Regions from separate parts of the Clostridium malenominatum genome, predicted to be linked through region 1. Evidence: a T-box and tRNA genes for the amino acid it is inferred to sense, from the RefSeq annotation. Region 1 holds a T-box; the other holds one or more tRNA genes.
The links. The T-box of region 1 lies ahead of thrS (threonine--tRNA ligase). A T-box ahead of a tRNA ligase gene usually reads a tRNA of that ligase, here a tRNA-Thr.

Region 1 (7,518 bases):
AAGATAGCAGGAATAACTGGACAGGTTAAGAATAAAATAAACAAGAAAAATACAATTATAATGTGTGCTGACAATGGTGTGTGGGAAGAGGGAGTTTCAGCTTGTCCTCAAGAGTTAACTGCAATAATAACAGATAATTATACCAAAGGAGTAACAGGAATAGGAGTATTATCTAAAAATGTAGGAGCAGATATAACTGTAGTTGATATAGGAGTAAATGGTAATTTTAATAATGACAAAATAATTAATAAAAAAATAGCCTACGGAACTAAAAACATAGCAAAGGAATCTGCAATGACAAGAGAAGAAGCTATTAAAGCTATTGAAGTAGGTATAGAAATAGTGGACAACTTAGTAAAAGAAGGATATGATTTGTTTGGCACTGGAGAAGCTGGAATGTGCAATACTACAACCAGTGCTGCAGTTATTAGTGTTTTTTCTGGAATGGATTCAGATTCTATTGTTGGAATGGGTTCAGGACTTACGGAAGAAGGCTTTATTAATAAAAAGAGAGTAGTAAAGGAAGCTATTAAGCTTAATAATCCAGATATAAAAGATCCTATTGATGTAATAGCTAAGGTAGGGGGATTTGATATTGCAGGACTTTGTGGATGCTTTTTAGGGGCAGCTAAAAATAGAGTACCTATAGTAATTGATGGAATAATTTCTTGTGCCGCAGCACTATGTGCCTATAAACTTAATACAAGAGTAAAGGACTTTATGTTTCCGTCACATCTCTCAGCAGAGCCTGGATCAAAATATGTAATGAATGAAATTGGTTTAAAACCATGTTTGGATATGCAAATGAGATTAGGGGAAGGATCAGGTTGTCCCCTACAATTTTCCATTATAGAATCAGCTTTGGCAATAATGAATGAAATGGCAACTTTGCAAGAAGCAAGCATAGAAGATAGTGAATTTTTGGTGGACATTAGGAAATAGTTTTTTAGGTTTTTAATGTTTTAGTTATTTAGTTTTGGTAGAAATCCATTGAGGGATTTCTTCCTTAACTAATTAAATATTCAAGTAGTGAACTAAAAAACTGGAAGACGCTAAGCATTTTCCTAGTTGACAAATTACCAATTGGCTTATATAATAGAAATTGTGTTTAAGCGATAATTTAAGTATGGCTCGATAGCTCAGTCGGTAGAGCAGAGGACTGAAAATCCTCGTGTCCCTGGTTCGATTCCTGGTCGAGCCACCATACATGCGGAAGTGGCTCAGTGGTAGAGCGTCACCTTGCCAAGGTGAACGTCGCGGGTTCGAGTCCCGTCTTCCGCTCCAAATTTTACGGCGCTATAGCCAAGTGGTAAGGCAGAGGTCTGCAAAACCTTTATCCCCAGTTCAAATCTGGGTGGCGCCTCCAAAACAAAAGCATTCAAACTTTAGTTTGAATGCTTTATTTGTCTTTTAAGGATACTGTAAATAATGATCCCCTATCTATAAGTTTACCCTTCCTTAAGTAGATTGGTTCTACCCCATGCTTATGAAGAAAGGTAATTACGTCTTTTCCATGAGAGTAGTAATTCAAGTCTCCAAAAAAAGCTAATCTATTTTCATCGAGAAGTCCAGAGCATCCTCCAATAAACCCATAGTCTAGCCCCGGTAAGGATATATCGCCTGGTGGAAGTAGTAATACATCAAAATTTTCAACCTCTAAAGTTCTTGCAATGGCGATATCGCTAGTGATTATGGCATTATCATTAACTATGGCAGTAGAGCACTTGGTGTATCCTTGTTTTACATTTATTAATTTTTTATGTTTAGTCATTTCCAATAATACTTCATCTGTATATTTAATATTGTGGATAAAATAGCTTTTTAAATTAACAGCATTCAATTTAATATTTAAAGGATATTTACTTCCCAGGCTATCTTTACACAAAGATACTTTAAAATTTAAGGATGTAAAAAAATTAAAAAAAGAGTTTTCTATGTCTTTGTGAAGAATTATATTTTCATTGTCTACGATATGCATTAAAATATCTGGATGACCGCATATTGCCTTATAAATATTAGGATTAGGAGGGCATTTAATGGGTTGAAAACCTAAATTTAATAAATTAATTTCTTCTTCATCATCAATTCGATAATCGACTATTGCATAATTTTTCATAAAAACCTCCATACTATCTTATATTAATTTTAAATTATAATTAACTTATTGTCGATATTTATGTTCTTTCATTATGAATATAGCTAATAATTAAACACATACTATTTATAGAAAGGAGTGAGGAATATGCAATGTTTTAAGCTTATATACGAAAAGGATTTTGATGGACTAATAGAAGAATTGGAAGAAATGAGAGAGTATTTTAAATCTAGGCATATTGAAATAGGTATCGCTGAGAGTATGGAAGATAAAACTCACTTCATAAATATATATTTTCCAGATAAGAAGATTGAAGAAAAAGCGTTAAATATATTTCATCATCATATAGGAAATATATTATATAAAGCTTTAATAGAAGAATTTGATGAAAAATGCATGATAGACTTTATTACAGAAGCCTATTTTTTTCTGAATGAAGATGAATTAAGAGATGTAAGAATTAAAAGTTTAAATATACTTAATAATGATAAGCTCCCGATAAATGATAATAATATATTTTATATAAATAGAAAAAACGAGTTGATAGATAAAATTATTGAGTGTATAGCGGATAAAAATGAAATCAACATAAAAGGATTTTTAACTTTTAGAATTAAACCTCTTAGGGATGAAATAGAGAAAATAATAGATAAGATAGTAGAAGAGTATTTGATTGAAAAGGAATATAATGAATTTATTAAGCTTTTAAAATATTTTGTTGAGATACAAGATAGTAGAATTGAATTAGTTAATATAATTATTAAAGAGGATGGAAATTATAGTGTGTTAGACGGTGAAGGAAATAATATTATGGATGAGTTTGCTAAGGATTTTATAAATAATCAAATGGCAAGTGCCATAAATGTAGAAGATATTTTGATTAGTGGTCTTATAGCATACTGTCCTGAAAAAATAGTTATTCATGGTAGTAAAAATTCTAGGAATAATGAAATCATAAATACTATAAAAAATGTTTTTTTAAATAGAGTGTCTTTTTGTGAAAATTGTAAAATGTGTTTTGCTTCAATTAGCAAAAGAGGCGTTAAAAGATAAAAGCAAAGATATTGACAATTAAAGATATTGAGAATATAATTATTAAAAGTAAATAAAAGCTATGACAAGGAAGAGTAGATAAGTAAACTGTTAAAAGAGATGAAAACCCATAGGCTGAAAGGTTTTCTTACCAGCAATTATTGAAAACCACCTTTGAGCTGAATGCTGAAAATAAAGTAAGCAATTCCGTAGCCTGCGTTAAAGGAACAGAGAGGATAGTAGTAACTATCAACTTGGGTGGAACCGCGATTGAATCGTCCCATTATTTGGGAGGATTTTTTGTTTTTTGAAAATATTTAAATTAATATATGGGAGGTAAAACATGGTTAAAGTAACTTTAAAAGATGGAAAAATACTTGAAATAGAAAAGGGAGTTAAGGTAAGTGAAATTGCAATGAAGATTAGTCCAGCTCTTTATAAAAAAGCTGTAGGGGCTAAGATTAATGGAGAAAGTGGAGATTTGATGACTCCAGTAGAAGAAGATATAACCTTAGAGATTTTAACTTTTGATGATGAGGATGGAAGAAAGACATTAAGGCATACAGCTTCACATATACTAGCTCAAGCAGTAAAAAACTTATATCCAAATACAAAATTAGCTATAGGACCAGCTATAGACAATGGTTTCTATTATGATTTTGACACAGATGTTATATTTACACCTGAAATGTTAGAAAAAATAGAAAAAGAAATGGAAAAGATCATAAAAGAAGATTTAGCTTTAGAAAGATTTGAATTACCAAGGGATGAAGCTATAAAGTTCATGAAAGAAAAGGGAGAAGACTATAAGGTAGAATTAATAGAAGATTTACCAGAAGGAGAAACAATATCCTTTTATAAAGAGGGAGAATTTGTTGATTTATGTGCAGGACCTCATGTTCCATCTACAGGAAAAGTTAAAGCAGTAAAACTTCTTTCAGTAGCAGGTGCCTACTGGAAGGGAAGTGAAAAGAATAAGATGCTTCAAAGAATATATGGAACAGCTTTTACTAAGAAAAGCGACTTAGAAGAATATTTAAACATGTTAGAAGAAGCTAAGAAGAGAGATCATAGAAAGATAGGTAAGGAATTAGAATTATTTACTATATATGAAGAAGGTCCAGGTTTTCCGTTCTTTTTACCAAAAGGAATGACTGTAAGAAACTTGTTAGAATATTTCTGGAGAGAAAAGCATATAGAAGCTGGGTATCAAGAAATAAAGACTCCAATAATACTAAATGAGCAATTATGGCATCGTTCAGGACATTGGGATCACTATAAAGAAAACATGTACTTTACAAAAATAGATGAAGAAGATTTCGCAGTAAAGCCAATGAATTGTCCAGGGGCAATTTTAACTTATAAAAATTCATTACACTCTTATAGAGAATTTCCTTTGAGACTGGCAGAATTAGGATTAGTGCATAGACATGAGTTATCAGGTGCTCTTCACGGTATGATGAGAGTTAGATGCTTTACACAAGATGACGCTCATATATTTATGACAAGAGACCAAATCAAAGATGAGCTTTTAAAGGTTATAAAATTAATAGATGATTTCTACAAAGTATTTGGATTTGAATATCATGTAGAACTTTCAACAAGACCAGAAAACTCCATGGGCAGTGATGAAGATTGGGAAGTAGCAACTAATGGATTAAAAGATGCATTAGAAGAAATAGGTTTACCTTATAAGGTTAACGAAGGAGATGGAGCCTTCTACGGTCCTAAAATTGACTTCCATTTAAAAGATTGTATAGGAAGAACATGGCAATGTGGTACAATTCAACTTGACTTCCAAATGCCAGAAAGATTTGACTTAAGCTATGTTGGACCAGATGGAGAAAAACATAGACCGGTAATGGTTCATAGAGTTGTATTTGGAAGTATTGAAAGATTCATAGCTATCCTTATTGAAAACTATGCGGGTGCTTTTCCTGCTTGGCTTGCACCAATTCAAGTTAGGGTTATGAATATAACAGATAGCCAAAAAGAATACGCAAATGGAGTAGTAAATAAACTAAAGAACTCCGGAATAAGAGTTGAAATGGACGAAAGAAATGAAAAGATTGGATATAAAATTAGAGAAGCGCAGCTTAAGAAAATTCCTTATATGATAGTAATAGGTGATAAGGAAATGGCAGAAGAAAAGGTAGCTGTAAGATCAAGAAAAGGTGGAGATTTAGGTTCTATGGACTTAAGCCAGTTTATATCCCAATTAACTGAAGAAATAAACAATAAAAATGTTTAAAGTAGTTGTTGACAAAAAATAAATATGATAGTAAAATATATTATGTTAAGAAGAAACTAGCCGTTTCTCACCTTACAGTAATGCTAGTAAGGTTAAGAATTAAAAGTATGTGATTTATGTACTTTGATAATGTTCGTATTTTATGGGACGGCTAAGAGCCGTCCTTTTTTTATATTCTTTATTTTAACACCTGGGAGGTGAATGGTATTAATAAAGATTTCTTAGTAAATGAAGAGATTAGAGCAAAGGAACTTAGGGTTATAACAGATGAAAATGAGGCATTAGGAATAATGTCATCTGCTGAGGCTCTAAAGATTGCTGAGGAAAAAGAACTAGACTTAGTAATGATTGCTCCAACAGCAAATCCGCCTGTTTGTAAGATAATGAATTTTGGAAAGTTTATATATGAACAATCCAAAAAGGACAAAGAGGCAAAAAAGAAGCAAAAGGTTATAAGTCTAAAAGAAATCAGATTAAGCCCAACTATTGAAGAGCATGATATAGAAATAAAAACAAATCATGCTAGAAGATTTTTACTTGATGAAGATAAAGTAAAAGTCACAGTAAGATTCAGAGGTAGAGAGGCAGATTACGCTATTTCAGGGCATAAAATATTAAACTTGTTTCTGTCAAAGATTGAAGATGTATGTGTGGTTGAAAAACCAGCTAAATTAGAAGGTAGAAACATGACGATGGTTTTAGCCCCTAAAAAAGCATAAATATTGAGAGGAGGAACACATTATGCCTAAAATGAAAACCCACAGAGGTGCAGCAAAAAGATTTAAAGTTACAGGAACTGGTAAGTTAAAGAGAGCTAAAGCTTTTAAGAGCCATATATTAACAAAGAAGAGTTCTAAAAGAAAAAGAAATCTTAGACAAACTGGCTATGTATCAGAAACTCAAGAAAAAGCAATGAAGAAGTTATTACCATATCTATAAGATAGAGTTGGAAGAAGGAGGTTACGTTAAATGGCAAGAGTTAAAAGAGCCGTACACGCTCGTAAAAATCATAAAAAGGTACTTAAACTTGCAAAAGGATACTACGGTGGAAAAAGCAAGTTATTTAAAACAGCTAATGAAACAGTTATAAGAGCATTAAGAAATGCTTATGTTGGAAGAAAGTTAAAGAAGAGAGACTTTAGAAAGTTGTGGATAGCAAGAATTAATGCAGCTACAAGAATGAATGGATTATCCTATTCAAGATTCATGAATGGAATCAAGCTTGCAGGTATAGATATCAATAGAAAAATGTTATCCGAAATAGCTATAAATGATCCTAAATCTTTTGCAGATTTAGTTGAAATAGCAAAAGGAAAATTAAACGCTTAATATATAAATGCAGCCTTTATTGCTGCATTTTTGCTTTTTAGTTTTTTAGGTTTGACAATATATATATGCGTGTTATAATGTTTCATAAATTAAAGTGTACTACGAGGTGCATAAAATGAAGGTTAATATTTATAAAAATTTAAAGCTTACTCCAGTTCAAATATTAGCAATAGGTTTTGCGGTGGTAATCTTAACAGGAGCCTTTTTGTTAAATTTGCCTATAGCAACGCAAAGTGGAGAGAGAACACCATTTATAGATTCAATTTTTGTAGCAACTTCAGCTACCTGTGTTACAGGACTTGTTACTGTAGATACTGGTACCCATTGGAGTTATTTTGGTAAGACTGTTATTATGTTTTTAATTGAAATAGGAGGACTAGGATTTATGTCCTTTGCTACCTTAATTGCTCTATTATTAGGAAAGAGAATTACTTTGAAAGAAAGATTAGTAATGCAAGAAGCACTAAACTCTTATTCTATTCAAGGATTGGTTAAAATGGCTCAATATGTGTTGATGTTTACATTTTCAATACAATTAGGTGGAGCATTACTCCTATCTACTCAATTTATACCTGAGTTTGGACTAGGTAAGGGAATTTATTACAGTGTATTCCATTCCATTTCTGCCTTTTGTAATGCGGGGTTCGATTTGTTTGGTAATTTTCAAAGCTTAACTAAATACTATGATAATCATGTTATTATTTTAACAATATCCTCTCTAATTATTATTGGTGGATTAGGATTTTATGTTTGGCAGGAAATTTATAACTTTAGAGGATTAAGAAAGTTATCTTTGCATTCAAAAATAGCA
Region 2 (7,518 bases), on a different contig from region 1:
ATAAGTATGGAAATAAGAGGAAGAGATTTAGTTACGGGCCTTCCTAAAAATATAACAGTGTCTTCTGAAGAGATGAGAGAGGCTTTAAGTGAGCCAGTAAATGCTATAGCAGAATGCACACATTCGGTATTGGAAAAAACTCCACCTGAACTAGCAGCTGATATAGCAGATAAAGGTATTGTAATGACTGGTGGGGGAGCTTTATTAAATGGTCTTGATAAACTCATACAAGAAGTTACAAAGGTTCCTGTCTATGTAGCAGAAGATGCAGTTTCATGTGTGGCTTTAGGTACAGGTAAGGTTTTAGATTTTGTGGATAAGCTAGACTTAAGTATGACAAACGATGATATAAACTTAATGAATTAATAATGAATTAACAAAAAGCAAAGTGATTAACTCTTTGCTTTTTTTGATTCATATCCAAGAAATAGTGCTTGTGTTATTGCGTTAGCTAGCTTGAATATAAAATCTAATCTTATTCTAGTATTGCTAAATATATTATTTTCCGAAGAATCTACGATTGCTATTATAGAGGATTCACCTACAGGAGGGAGTTTTTTGCCAACGCCTTTCCCAGGTTGAATTGGACAATCTCTTGCATGTATTTCACCTATATTATTCTCATGACCTAGGCAGGCATCTATGGCAATAATCTTTGCATTAGGGTGAGCATATTTAATTTCTGTTAGTTTCCTATCAATATTTAAAGCATGTATAGGATCGGAGATTGTTCCATATATAGGAAGAGGGAAATTCTTTTCGGTTAAAAATGTACCTACTAATGGACCTAAGCTATCTCCTATACATCTATCAGTACCTATACATACTATAACTGTATTAACATCAACATAATTGCATATAAAATTGCCTATCTTATAAAAACAAGCCTGGTCTTTATAATGTGCTCGAATTATATTCAAATAGCCACACCTCCCTAATAATGTATATGAGAGAGGGTGGCTTAATATTAATATAATTAACTAAAACTTACTTTTGTCCCAAATATTTAGCTGTTCTATGTTCATCAAAGCTCCTAGTAGATGGTCTTTTAATCCGGGAATGTCCTTCTCTAGTGCATAGGTTAAATCCTTCATGTATTGTCTTTTAGTAAGTCCATTTGCAGGACAAGGATTGTGTATTATAGGAAACTCATATTTTGCTGCAGTGCTTTTAATTTCTAATTCATCTATATACACCATAGGTCTTATGACGGTTATATCTTTTCTGCTTAAATAGGTTTTAGGTGAGAAACTATTTATTCTGCCTTCATAGAACATAGACATCAATAGAGTTTCTATAGCATCATTTTTATGATGACCTAAGGCTATTTTAGTGCAACCTAGATCTTTTGCTTTTTCATTTAATACTCCTCTTCTTAAATTAGCACATAAAGAGCAAGGATTTTTTTCTTTTCTAATATCAAAAACTATTTCTTTAATATTAGATTCTATCAAATAAAATGGAACATTTAGTTCATTGCATAACTTTTCTAATGGTGAGAAATCTGCACCTGTTTTAGGATCAATAGTAATAACAATTAATTCAAAGGGTTCTGGAGAAAAAGTTCTATACCTACTTAACAAATGTAGTAAAGTAAGACTATCTTTACCTCCAGATAAGCCTATTGCAACTTTGTCCCCACTTTCTATTAATTTAAAATCATTTACAGCTCTTCTTAATTTGCTTAGAAGTTTTTGCATAGTTATCTCCTTATCAGCTTTCGAATATTCTACTAGCATTATAATATAAAGTTATAAACAAATAAAGAATATAATTATATTAAATGCATTAATTTGAAGAAATGTGAAGGAAATAAGAGTAATATAGAGTAATAATCGTTACATTGCCCATAATGGCTGTTTTCGAGGTTGAATTTTATTAAATAAGAATGTATACTATTGCTTGTTAACAAATTAAGAATATTAATAATGAAATGTGCTGGCATGGCTCAACGGTAGAGCAGCTGACTTGTAATCAGCAGGTTGTAGGTTCGATTCCTATTGCCAGCTCCACAAATGGAAGTGTTCCCGAGTGGCTAAAGGGGGCAGACTGTAAATCTGTTGGTAGTACCTTCGATGGTTCGAATCCATCCACTTCCACCAATTTTAATTAATATTTTTAGATTGTTAAGTTATTAAATATGCTGGCATGGCTCAACGGTAGAGCAGCTGACTTGTAATCAGCAGGTTGTAGGTTCGATTCCTATTGCCAGCTCCATATATGGAAGTGTTCCCGAGTGGCTAAAGGGGGCAGACTGTAAATCTGTTGGTAGTACCTTCGATGGTTCGAATCCATCCACTTCCACCAAAAAAAGACACTGTTGATAGTGTCTTTTTTATTTTGATTAAGTAAAAAATTCCCCGTTGACACGGTAATGAGGTTATGCTATAGTTTTTAGAGTAAAATAGAATAAAAAGCTCTTATCAAGAGAGGTGGAGGGAAATGGGCCCTATGAAACCCGGCAACCAGCTATTATGCTAAGGTGCCAATTCCAGCAGATAATATCTGCAAGATAAGAGAAAAGGAACATTGTTACCTCTTCTTATCGAAGGGGTTTTATTTTTATAAAAATTAAATTGGAGGGTAAAAAGATGAGAAAATTGTTTACTTCAGAATCAGTAACAGAAGGGCATCCAGATAAGATATGTGATCAGATTTCTGACTCGGTGTTAGATGCTATACTTGAAAAAGATCCTAAAGGAAGAGTAGCTTGTGAAACTACAGTAACTACAGGGATGGTTTTAGTTGTTGGAGAGATAACAACTAATTGTTATGTAGACATTCCTAAAATTGTTAGAGAAACTATAGAATCCATAGGTTACACAAGAGCTAAATATGGCTTCGATAGTGATACTTGTGCTATATTAACATCAATTAATGAACAATCACCAGACATTGCCATGGGAGTAAATGAATCCTTAGAATCTAAAAAAGGAGAAAAGGATGTAGAAGAAGCTATAGGTGCTGGAGACCAAGGTATGATGTTTGGATTTGCTACAAATGAAACTCCGGAATATATGCCAATGCCAATAGCTACTGCTCACAAACTTGCTAGAAAGTTATCAGAAGTTAGAAAAGATGGTACACTTTCATACTTAAGACCAGACGGAAAAACTCAGGTTACGGTAGAGTATGAAGATGGAAAGCCAGTTAGAATAGACACTATAGTAGTATCTACCCAACATAGTCCAGAGGTTACTAGGGAAGAGATAGAAAAAGATATACTAAAATACGTAGTTAATGAAGTGGTTCCTCAAGAACTCCTAGACGAAAATACAAAATACTATATAAATCCAACGGGAAGATTCGTTGTAGGTGGACCTCAAGGAGATGCTGGCTTAACAGGAAGAAAAATAATAGTTGATACCTATGGAGGATATGGAAGACACGGTGGTGGAGCTTTCTCAGGAAAAGATCCTACAAAGGTTGATAGATCCGCAGCCTATGCAGCAAGATGGGTAGCTAAAAATCTAGTTGCCGCTGGAGTGGCAGATAAAATAGAAATCCAATTAGCTTATGCTATAGGAGTTGCAAGACCAGTTTCTATTGCTGTAGATACTTTTGAAACAGGAAAAATATCAGATGATAAAATAGTAGATATAATAAACAAAACATTTGATTTAAGACCTGCGGCTATAATTAATTATTTAGATTTAAGAAAACCTATTTACAAGCAAACTGCTGCATATGGTCACTTTGGAAGAACAGATTTAGATCTTCCATGGGAAAGATTAGATAAAGTTGAAGAAATAAAAAAATATTTATAAAATATACGAAAAAAAGGAGGGGTTTTAAATAACCTCTCTTTTGTTTGTATAAGGAAATAATATGGTATAATATAAATTAAATTAACAATTTAGGAGAGGTTTTATGGCAGAGATACAGGGAAGTGTGGAAGCTATTGTTTTTAAAAATGATGAAAATGGATATGTGGTAGCTAGGATAAAAGAAAAAAATAAACTAATAACCATTACGGGATGTATACCCTATATAATTGAGGGCCAAGAATTAAATCTAATAGGGGAATGGGTCACTCACCCTCAATTTGGGGAGCAATTTAAAGTTGACATTAGTGAGGAAAGCTTGCCAAATACAACAAAGGGTATAGAAAGATATCTAGCTTCAGGAGTAATATCTGGCATAGGACCTGTAACTGCGAAAAAAATGGTAGAAATTTTTGGAGAGGAAACCTTTAATGTTTTAGAAAATAATATTGAAAGGTTAAAAGAAATAGAAGGCATAGGAGATAAAAAAATAGCTACTATCCAGGAATCCTTTAATAAACAAAGAGAGCTAAAAAATGTAATGATGTTCTTCCAAAATTACGGAGTAACCACTAATCAATGTTTAAAAATATATAAGAAATACAAAAATGATTCTATAAGAATAGTTAAGGAAAATCCATATATTTTAACAGAAGATATAGCTGGCTTTGGCTTTAAAACTTCTGATAAGATTGCTCGTAATTTAGGGATAGAATTAAACTCTCCTTTTAGAATTAGCTCTGGAATAAAATATATTATAAATCAGTTTTGTGGTTTAGGTAATACCTGTATGCCATATAATAGACTTGTAAAAGAAGCCATAGAAATTCTTGGAGTTGCTGAGGAACACATAAAAGAAAGCTTAATATATAATGCTTATGAAGGTAAGATTAAAATAGAAGAATGTAATGGAGAACAATATGTTTTTACCATACCCTATTTTTATTGTGAGTTAGGTGTAACAAAAAAAATTCTTACACTTTCTTTGTGTAACTTTAATAAACTAGAAATAGATGTGGATGATGAAATTAATAAATTTGAAAAAGATAATCAAATTAAATTTGCACCCTCTCAGAAGGAAGCTATAAAAGGAGCTTTAATAAGTGGGATAGAGATAATTACAGGGGGGCCAGGTACAGGAAAAACTACTATAATAAATTGTATAAGCCAAATATTTGAAAAGTATGGTATGACAGTTTTTATGGCAGCACCTACAGGAAGAGCTGCAAAAAGAATGAGTGAAGCTACAGGAAAGGAAGCCAAAACCATACATAGATTATTGGAGATGGGTATGAGTGAAGAAGAGGAGCTTTTTACAAAAACAGAGGAGTCTCCCTTGCAGTGTGACGTTATAATTGTAGATGAAGCCTCTATGATAGATATACTACTAATGCACAATTTATTAAAGGCCATATCACTAGGTACAAGACTCATAATAGTGGGAGATGTAGACCAGCTTCCCTCTGTAGGTCCTGGTAATGTTTTAAGAGATTTAATTGAAAGTAATTGTGTAAAGGTAGTAAAATTGAAAGATATATTCAGGCAATCCTCGAAAAGTATGATAACCCTTAATGCTCATAAAATTAATAATGGTGAAATGCCAGTACTAAATGAAAAGGATAAGGACTTCTATTTTATAAATGGTGAAGAGGGAACAGTAATTCTAGACACCATAGTAGGACTTATAGATAAGAGACTTCCAACCTTTAATAAAAGTTGGGATAAACTAAAACATATTCAAATATTAACTCCTATGAGAAAAGGAGTTTTAGGGGTAGACAATTTAAATGAAAAACTTCAACAGGTATTAAATCCTAAGTCGCCTAATAAGAAAGAAAAAGAATTTAGAGAAATGTTATTTAGAGTGGGCGACAAAGTTATGCAAATAAAAAATAACTATTCATTAAAGTGGAAAAGAATAGCTGGATTTGGGGAAAATGAAGGAATAGGTATATTTAACGGAGATATGGGCTATATAGAAGATATAGACGAAGAAAAAGATGTCATTACAGTAATTTTTGATGAAGAAAGAAAAGTTATATATGAAAGCATGTATTTAGATGAATTAGAATTAGCTTATGCTATAACCATACATAAAAGCCAGGGTAGTGAGTTCCCGGTGGTGGTAGTTCCAGCTTTTATGGGGCCGCCATTGCTTATGAATAGAAATTTACTATATACAGGTATAACTCGTGCAAAAAGTTTAGTTGTAATAGTAGGGTCTTTAAAGTCTATAAAGTTCATGATTGATAATAATAAAAGTTTTGAAAGATATTCCTTATTAAAATGGAGAATAGAAAACATCATGAATGCCGTAGATTAAAACTTAAATATATTGGAGTGTATAACGTATGTTTATAAATAAAATTCCTAAGTCTTATTCAGAAAGAGAAGGAATAGTTGAACAAATTTCAAATTGGGTATTTTCAGGAGAACAGTTTTTAAATATTGTAACTGTTCCTAACAATTCTTCTTTTGTTCTAACTAAGGCAATAGCGAACTTTTTAAGCTTAAATAAAAAAGTTTTATATATAACCAATGAAAAAGAAGAGAGTATTGATTTATTTAGAAATTTAAAAAGAAGAGCTATACCAAGAAACTATGGTTATTTAAGAAATGCAGCTATAGAAATTAATAAAAATTTAATAGTGTGTAATTGTGAAAATGCTTTAAGATTAAGAAATAAGTATGATTTGGTAATTTATGATGATATACGAAGCTTACCTATATATAACAAGTATGAAATTATTGATATAATGGCTAAATGTTCTTCGGATAATGGGAAATTAATTTCCTATTCCATAGAAGGAATTTTCAATAAGAAAAGAGAAATAAATCTTCCTGTTATGGAAAGTGCATTGCCATTGGTAGAACCTAGAGTAATAACTACTAAAATAGATTTAAATACAGATATACCCTATACTATTTATGAATATTTAAAATGGTGGCTTAAGCTGGAAAAGAGAGTGGTAATATATGTTCCTGATGAAGAAAGTGTAACCAATGTTTGTAATTATATAAGCAAGTATTGCAAAGGTCTAGCGAATAATATAATTTCCTACTATAAGAGTGAAAGGGATGAAAAGCCTTTATTAACCTTCAATAAATACAATAAAGGTATATTAGTAACAAATGATTTAAAGGAAAAATTAAGAGGAGTTTACAGGGGAAGAGAAGTCAATGAGATGATATTTTTTGCAAATAATAGTTTGTTTGATTATAGAAAGCTTGCATATCTTTGTGGTGAAGAAGCCATAAATAATATGAAAAGCAAAGAAATTATATTTGTAGCCAATGAAGAAACAGAACATATGGATAGGGCAAAAAATATTATAAGAAATTTCAATAAGGAAGCTTGGGAGATGGGATTATTAAATATTTAAAAGATATATTTGATAATGTACTCTCTGTACTTTTTAGTGAAGAAGAACAATGCCCTTTGTGTGAAAAAGTTGTAGAGAAAACTTCTCTTTGTCTTGCATGTAGGAATAAAATCGACTCCATTAATGAAGTCTTTGTAATAAGTGGAGAGGAATATAGTTTTAAAGGATATAGTGTAGGAGTTTATTCAAATGCTATGGTTGGAATGATTAAAAGATTTAAATATAGTAGAGATTTTCAGTGTGGAAGAGCTTTAGGAGAACTGTTAAAAGAAAAAATTTTACACATTAATATAGAGTCTCCTATATTAACCTTTGTGCCTATGAGTAGTAAATCCTATAAAAAAAGAGGATATAATCAAAGTGAATATTTA

Region 2: it encodes a tRNA-Thr, which carries the amino acid that the T-box ahead of thrS (threonine--tRNA ligase) is inferred to sense. The anticodon was not compared.

The regions. Positions count from the first base shown of each region.
Region 1 covers NZ_BAAACF010000001.1:506,236-513,753, forward strand. The annotation lists gene cobT (nicotinate-nucleotide--dimethylbenzimidazole phosphoribosyltransferase) at 1-942, shown strand, start outside; tRNA gene ABDZ69_RS02565 (tRNA-Phe) at 1,129-1,204, shown strand; tRNA gene ABDZ69_RS02570 (tRNA-Gly) at 1,210-1,284, shown strand; tRNA gene ABDZ69_RS02575 (tRNA-Cys) at 1,293-1,366, shown strand; gene ABDZ69_RS02580 (DUF6873 family GME fold protein) at 1,400-2,116, opposite strand; gene ytxC (putative sporulation protein YtxC) at 2,243-3,148, shown strand; T-box leader at 3,201-3,413, shown strand; gene thrS (threonine--tRNA ligase) at 3,471-5,378, shown strand; ribosomal protein L20 leader region at 5,420-5,554, shown strand; gene infC (translation initiation factor IF-3) at 5,576-6,097, shown strand; gene rpmI (50S ribosomal protein L35) at 6,120-6,317, shown strand; gene rplT (50S ribosomal protein L20) at 6,348-6,707, shown strand; gene ABDZ69_RS02610 (TrkH family potassium uptake protein) at 6,823-7,518, shown strand, end outside.
Region 2 covers NZ_BAAACF010000003.1:350,201-357,718, reverse strand. The annotation lists gene mreB (rod shape-determining protein) at 1-366, shown strand, start outside; gene yyaC (spore protease YyaC) at 393-920, opposite strand; gene ABDZ69_RS13550 (tRNA 2-thiocytidine biosynthesis TtcA family protein) at 981-1,700, opposite strand; tRNA gene ABDZ69_RS13545 (tRNA-Thr) at 1,938-2,012, shown strand; tRNA gene ABDZ69_RS13540 (tRNA-Tyr) at 2,018-2,102, shown strand; tRNA gene ABDZ69_RS13535 (tRNA-Thr) at 2,143-2,217, shown strand; tRNA gene ABDZ69_RS13530 (tRNA-Tyr) at 2,223-2,307, shown strand; SAM riboswitch class I at 2,418-2,519, shown strand; gene metK (methionine adenosyltransferase) at 2,592-3,767, shown strand; gene recD2 (SF1B family DNA helicase RecD2) at 3,871-6,087, shown strand; gene ABDZ69_RS13515 (hypothetical protein) at 6,116-7,147, shown strand; gene ABDZ69_RS13510 (ComF family protein) at 7,120-7,518, shown strand, end outside.